Regions from separate parts of the Bacillus sp. C28GYM-DRY-1 genome, predicted to be linked through region 1. Evidence: riboswitches for the same ligand, from Rfam matches in the RefSeq annotation. Region 1 holds a riboswitch; the other holds the start of a gene.
What was found. Region 1 has a riboswitch for lysine ahead of Q3W56_RS07665 (aspartate kinase). Riboswitches for the same ligand answer to the same signal wherever they lie in the genome.

Region 2: linked by a shared signal. The riboswitch ahead of Q3W56_RS19785 (amino acid permease) and the one ahead of Q3W56_RS07665 (aspartate kinase) in region 1 are both predicted to bind lysine.

What each region holds. Positions count from the first base shown of each region.
Region 1 covers NZ_JAUMKF010000006.1:14,701-18,370, forward strand. Annotated here, with positions in the region: gene uvrC (excinuclease ABC subunit UvrC) at 1-1,666, shown strand, start outside; lysine riboswitch at 1,731-1,910, shown strand; gene Q3W56_RS07665 (aspartate kinase) at 2,036-3,265, shown strand; gene Q3W56_RS07670 (YslB family protein) at 3,309-3,670, opposite strand, start outside.
Region 2 covers NZ_JAUMKF010000033.1:6,528-10,197, forward strand. Annotated here, with positions in the region: gene Q3W56_RS19785 (amino acid permease) at 32-1,441, opposite strand; lysine riboswitch at 1,545-1,724, opposite strand; gene sspJ (small acid-soluble spore protein SspJ) at 1,841-1,981, opposite strand; gene Q3W56_RS19795 (metal-dependent hydrolase) at 2,151-2,636, shown strand; gene Q3W56_RS19800 (LTA synthase family protein) at 2,736-3,670, shown strand, end outside.

The DNA of each region.
Region 1 (3,670 bases):
GCTGAAAAACAGAGTGCGCTCCTACTTCACAGGTTCTCATGATGCGAAAACACAAAGGCTTGTGACGGAAATCGAGGATTTTGAATATATCGTGACGTCCTCCAATCTAGAAGCGCTTATTTTAGAAATGAATCTGATCAAAAAGCATGATCCGAAATACAACGTCATGCTGAAAGACGACAAAACCTATCCTTTCATAAAACTCACCCATGAACGCCACCCAAGGCTGATTGTCACCCGCAATGTCAAAAAAGACAAAGGGCGCTATTTCGGGCCGTACCCGAATGTTCAGGCCGCAAGGGAAACAAAAAAACTGCTTGATCGTCTGTACCCTCTCAGAAAATGCTCCAAGCTGCCGGACAGAGTGTGCCTCTACTATCATCTGGGCCAATGTCTCGCTCCGTGCGTAAAGGACATTTCCGAAGAGACCAACAGAGAACTGGTTGAAAGCATTACCCGTTTCTTAAAGGGCGGCTATAATGAGGTCAAAAAAGAGCTTGAAGGGAAAATGCATGAAGCTGCTGAGAATCTAGAGTTTGAACGGGCAAAAGAGCTTCGCGACCAAATCGCCCATATTGAATCAACGATGGAAAAACAAAAAATGACGATGAACGATCTAGTCGACCGTGACGTATTCGCGTACGCATATGATAAGGGCTGGATGTGCGTACAGGTCTTTTTTATCCGCCAAGGAAAGCTCATTGAACGCGATGTCAGCATGTTCCCGCTCTATCAGGAAGCAGATGAAGAGTTTCTGACATTCATCGGGCAGTTCTATTCAAAAAACAACCACTTCCTTCCAAAGGAAATTTTAGTTCCGGACAGCGTTGATCAATCCATGATCGAGCAGCTGCTGGAAACAAACGTCCACCAGCCAAAAAAAGGCTCGAAAAAAGAACTGCTTATGCTGGCCCATAAAAACGCGAAAATCGCGCTGAAAGAAAAATTCTCCTTAATTGAACGGGACGAGGAGCGCTCAATCGGGGCTGTGCATAAACTCGGTGAGGCACTGAATATTTATACTCCGCACAGAATTGAAGCGTTTGATAACTCAAACATACAGGGGACAAACCCGGTTTCCGCGATGATCGTGTTTATCGACGGCAAGCCGAACAAAAAGGAATACCGCAAATATAAAATCAAAACCGTTACGGGACCGGATGATTACGGCTCAATGAGAGAGGTCGTCAGAAGACGCTATACGAGAGTGCTTCGCGAAAATCTGCCTCTGCCTGATTTGATCATCATTGACGGAGGAAAAGGGCAGATCAACGCTGCAAGGGATGTTATTGAAAATGAACTTGGCTTGGATATCCCGATCGCCGGTTTAGCCAAAGACGAAAAACACAGAACTTCAAATTTATTAATTGGCGATCCGCTGGAGACGGTGTATCTGGAACGGAACAGTCAAGAATTTTACCTCCTGCAGCGCATTCAGGACGAGGTGCACCGTTTTGTAATCAGCTTTCACAGGCAAATCCGCGGAAAAAGCGCGTTTCAATCCGTATTGGACGACATCCCGGGTATCGGAGAGAAAAGAAAGAAAATGCTGTTAAAGCATTTCGGTTCGGTTAAAAAAATGAAGGAAGCAAGCCTTGAGGACATCAAAAAAGCAGGTGTACCCGCAGCGGTTGCTCAGCTGCTTTACGATAAATTGCAAAAATAATGTTGTCCTTTTAAAAAAGATCTGATAAAATGTGAACTAATTTCATAGTTAGATCGTGTTATATGGTGAAGATAGAGGTGCGAACTTCAAGAGTAAGCCTTTGGAGAAAGATGGATTCTGTGAAAAAGGCTGAAAGGGGAGCGTCGCCGAAGCAAATAAAACCCCATCGGTATTATTTGCTGGCCGTGCATTGAATAAATGTAAGGCTGTCAAGAAATCATTTTCTTGGAGGGCTATCTCGTTGTTCATAATCATTCATGATGATTAAATGTAAGCAATGAGAGAAATTCCTCTCGTTGCTTTTTTTATTGTGGACAAAGCACTCTTTCTCCTCACCCGCACGAACCAAAATGTAAAGGGTGGTTATACATGGGTCTTATTGTACAAAAATTCGGAGGTACTTCTGTCGGCTCAGTCGAAAAAATTCAAAATGCGGCAAACCGCGCGATTTCAGAAAAACAGAAGGGCCATCAAGTCGTTGTTGTCGTTTCAGCTATGGGAAAATCCACTGACGAATTGGTCGGTCTTGCAAAAGCAATTTCTGACCAGCCGAGCAAACGAGAAATGGATATGCTGCTGGCGACGGGCGAGCAGGTCACCATTTCCTTGCTTTCAATGGCGCTGCAGGAAAAAGGCTATGACGCTGTGTCCTATACCGGCTGGCAGGCGGGAATCCGCACGGAAGCCGTTCACGGAAACGCCAGAATCACAGATATTGACACTTCGGTTTTAGCAGACCAGCTTGAGCAAGGAAAAATTGTTATTGTCGCAGGATTCCAAGGCATGACAGAGGATTGCGAAATCACGACATTGGGCCGGGGCGGTTCAGACACAACTGCAGTTGCTTTGGCTGCCGCATTACAAGCGGATAAATGTGATATATACACGGACGTGCCCGGCGTGTTTACTACCGATCCGCGCTATGTGAAATCAGCGAGAAAACTTGCCGGCATCTCATACGATGAAATGCTTGAGCTTGCCAATTTGGGCGCCGGCGTTCTTCATCCGAGAGCCGTTGAGTTCGCGAAAAATTACCAAGTGCCTTTAGAAGTGCGTTCAAGTACAGAAACAGAAGCGGGAACATTAATTGAGGAGGAATCATCCATGGAGCAAAATTTAATTGTCAGAGGGATTGCGTTTGAAGATCAAATTACAAGGGTAACCATTTACGGGCTGACTGGCGGCCTGACAACCCTATCTACCATTTTTACAACACTTGCCAAAAGAAACATTAACGTCGATATCATTATCCAAACGCAGGCTGGAGACAATCAGACTGGAATTTCCTTCTCTGTTAAAACAGAAGACGCAGACCAAACCGTTGAGGTGCTTGAAGAGTATAAAGACGCGCTTGAATTCGAGAAAATCGAGACAGAAAGCAAATTGGCCAAAGTATCCATTGTCGGATCCGGCATGGTCTCAAATCCTGGTGTAGCGGCTGAAATGTTTGCTGTACTGGCGGAAAAAAACATATTAATCAAAATGGTCAGCACATCTGAAATCAAAGTTTCAACAGTCGTAAGCGAAAATGACATGGTGAAAGCGGTCGAAGCGCTGCACGATGCATTTGAGCTTTCAAAACATCCTTCAGCTGTGTAATGACAATCAAAAAGGCGGGACTATGCAGTCACCGCCTTTTTGATTACACAGGGTCTTTCATATCCCATTTCACAGTCAGAACCACCTTATCGGCTCTCTTTTTCACTTGTTCATATGATTCAGCAATCTGGTCATTCATCAATTGAATTTGTTCAGCAATAAAACCTGCTTCCAGCTGAAAGCATGGCTCTTTCTGATGTTTAAGCCGGTTGGAAATAATCGGCCCTTCAAGTTCAAATTCAAGCTCCTGTTTTTTAGAACTTACGTTGGTGAGGGTTCCCCAGCCCGCTTCTTCAAAGAAGGCCGGAAATTCCTCCCATGATTCAAGAGGAAACTTACGGGCGAGATGTTTCCCTGCCCAATACATCATGGAAGAGTAATCTTGGCCAAGCATATCTGGGAGAA
Region 2 (3,670 bases), on a different contig from region 1:
ACACCTGAAAAGCAAATCAGGTGTCTTTTGTTTATGCTTGTTTTTCTTTCTGAAACTTTTTAACCACAAATGGATAGACGATCAGGCCGACAAAGAATAAACCGATGCCGAGAATAAATGTCGTTAAATCCGCTGTGCCTGTTACAATGACAAACACTGAGTATGCGCACGCTAAAATCGCAATCAATCCGTCTTTTACGCGGGAGCCTTTCAGCTGGTCATAAGTTTCACCTTTGATGACAATCTTCAAGCTGTAAATCGCTGAAACCAAATACGGAATTAAATACGCAAGCGTTGCCGCTGTCGTTAAAAACGTAAATGCGTCACTTATTGTCCGGGAAATAACAGAGAAAATGAAGACCTGTGACATCACATTTGTAATAACCAGCGCATTAATCGGACTTCCCTTTTTATTCGTTTTCGCAAAGAATGCCGGAAAATCTCCTGCTTTAGCAGCTTGGTAAGGAACCTCAGAGCCAAGCAAAATCCAGCCGAGCATCGTTCCGAATAAGCAAAGAATCGCCAATAGCGCCATGATCACACTTCCAGCGTTCCCGACAATCGCATACAGCACATCAACGAACGGTTTTTCAGATCCAACAAGTTTATCGTGCGGCAGAACGCCCATCGTAATGAAAGTCACAATAATATAAATGCTCAAGGCAATCAGCAAGCCGGTAATTGTTGCACGTTTTACATCACGCTGAGAACGCGCGCGTCCGGACAGGATTACAGCTGATTCAATTCCGACAAACGCCCAGAGAGTAGAAATTGCGGCATTGTGAACCTGTCCGCCAATTCCGATGCTTGTGCCGTTTTCGCCTTGAATTGGAAAATAAAAGTGATCGAATAATGTCGTTTGAAAAACAAACAATCCGGCAACGATAAAGAAGACAAACCCTAATACTTTCGAAAATGTTGTGATAAAGTTTAATTTACTTGCACCGTTAATGCTTGCAACAAGAATCGTGTGCGTTCCCCATAACAAGATCGTACATACAGCAAATGTCAGCAATTGGCCGAGTGTCACCTCTTGTCCGCCGATCGAAAACATTTCACGTTTATCAACTAAGATCGGGAAGAACGAAGTCAAGTAACCGGCAAGACTTGTAATAATCGCCACGTTACTGATCCAACTCGCCACCCAATAGCCCCACACCATTGTGAAACCGGCAGCGTTCCCTTTCTTCGGATCAGAGAACAGCGCTCTTGCATAACTTTGCGGCCCAGCTGTCAGCTCAGGCTTGCGAATGGACAAATGCCCAAAAACAAGCGCAATCATCAGCACGCCGGCACCTGTCAACAGCCAAGCGGACGTCGCTCCAAAGGGACTAGCGATTGAGGCAAGCGAGCTCGGCAAGGAGAAAATTCCTGATCCAACCATATTTCCAACGACAAACGCCGTTAATAACCAAAAACCCCATTTTTTTGTCTGTTCCATTCCAGTACCTCCATGATTCTTTGTACGGACCAGACCCCGAGATCATATAAACGCAAAAAAAGCCTGAACAAAAGTCCATGCTTAAAGAAACACACACCCTTGATCTCCGGATAGCCCTCCGCGAAAAAGCACGCGGCAGTCCTGCACTTATTCAGATACAGTCCCAGCATAGAGAAGGATCGGCTTTCTCCACACTTCGGCGCTGATGCCTTTTACACATGTTTAACAGCCCCTGTCAGCCTGGCATGTGTGACTCATCATCCGCGCAACCTCTACCTCACTGAGAAAGAGTGAGGATTTAATTATTCAGTTACTCCCAGAAGGTTATCAAAGAAAGGATGATCTGTCAAAGGGAACAGATGGAAAATACGGATAGAGCCAAGCTCTATCCGCATGTGGTTATCGATTATTTTTCTTTTTTTGCACAGCTTCTTGAAGCGGATCATCTTTTAGAGCTGAACCGGCATCTTCAAGAGCTCCCTGGATTACGTTTTTTTCTTTATCAGAACGTTTTCCTTTATCTTTATTAAAGAAACCCATTCGTATCACCTCTTTATAGAAAATAGGTACATGTTTAAGATGCCTTTTTCCTTCAGAAATTATGCGGGAAATTTTTTATTGTCCAAAGTCCTGTTGATCAAACATACATTCTCTTGATATATTTGTAATTCAGAGATTTTTTGCAAAAGATAAAAGGAGAAGCGGGGAAATGACAGGAAAAACACACATCATGGGAGGCATCGCTTCTTGTACGGCAGTGGCTTATTATTATTATGGTTTTGATCCAGTGCTTATGGCTGCGTCAGGCGCGGTTGGGGCATTGATACCCGATATTTGCCACACGCAAAGCAAAATCGGGAGAAGATTACCTATTTTATCAAAAGTGGTCAGCTCCGTTTTCGGCCACCGAACCTTTACACACAGCCTGCTATTTCTGCTCATCATGTTTTTTATCACAGCCACATATATTCCAGATAAAAACATTTCAACCGGACTGATGACCGGAATGGCGAGCCATTTAATTCTTGACGCTTGGACAGTGAACGGAATCAAATTATTATTCCCTTCAACGATCCGCGTGCGGCTCCCATTATACATGAAGACAGGCAGTTTTTCCGAGCAGCTCGTGTTAGCCGGGCTGACAATTGCTTCATGTTACTACTTTTATATGCTGTTTCTTGGACGCATGTTTTAAACGTGAGTGCTGACACTTGTCTGAACGGGCTATTTTTAGTAGGTTTTACATAAGAAGCATTCCATGCAGATGATCAAGAAAACGCGAGGAGTCATATTCATGAAAGGGACCTTTTTTCACAATCAGCGGTTTTTATGTATTTCGATCGTATTCATGTGGATCAAAACGTATGCGATCTATAAACTCGGCTTTGATTTGCAGATCGATTCTCTGTTGGAGGAGCTGATGTTGCTGATTAACCCGCTCAGCTTTATCCTTCCATTATTCGGGATCGGCCTGTTTCTGAAAGAAAATAAGCAGCGGATCTTTTTGCTGATTGCCAATTTGGTTCTGACTGTAATCTTGATTTCCAACACGATTTTTTACGGCTTTTATATCGATTTTATTACCATCCCTGTTTTATTTCAGGCCAGTAACATGAGCGATATGGGCAGCAGTGTAAAAGAATTGTTCAATCCTCTGTTTATCGCCCTGTTTGCGGATTTGGTTTTTCTTCTGCTGTTTGCCCGAAAAGAGAAACACCCGCAGACAAAAGCCGCATCGAGCACGATCAAACGGTACTATGCAGCTTCCTGCGGCATAATCTTATGCACTCTGGCACTTGCAGAAGTACAGCAGCCAAAGCTTTTGGCACATTCCTTTGACCGGGAAATGCTCGTCAAAAGCATCGGTTTGTTTCAATTCCATATCTACGATACGATTTCTCAGACTGTTAATATAAGTGCGAAAGCATTTGCAGATGAAGACAGCATGACTGCCATCAAAAACTACACAGAGGCTGATTACAGCAAGCCTGATCAAGGCAAATTCGGGCTGGCAAAGGGGCGCAACGTCATCTTTGTGACGCTTGAATCGACCCAAAGCTTCGTTCTGAATGAAAAGGTGAATGGAAAAGAAATTACTCCGTTTATGAATGATTTCATCAAAAAGAGCTATTACTTTGATCATTTCTATCAGCAAACCGAACAAGGCAAAACATCTGATTCAGAATTCATCGTGGCGAACTCGCTGTACCCTTCCCTTAGCGGCGCAGT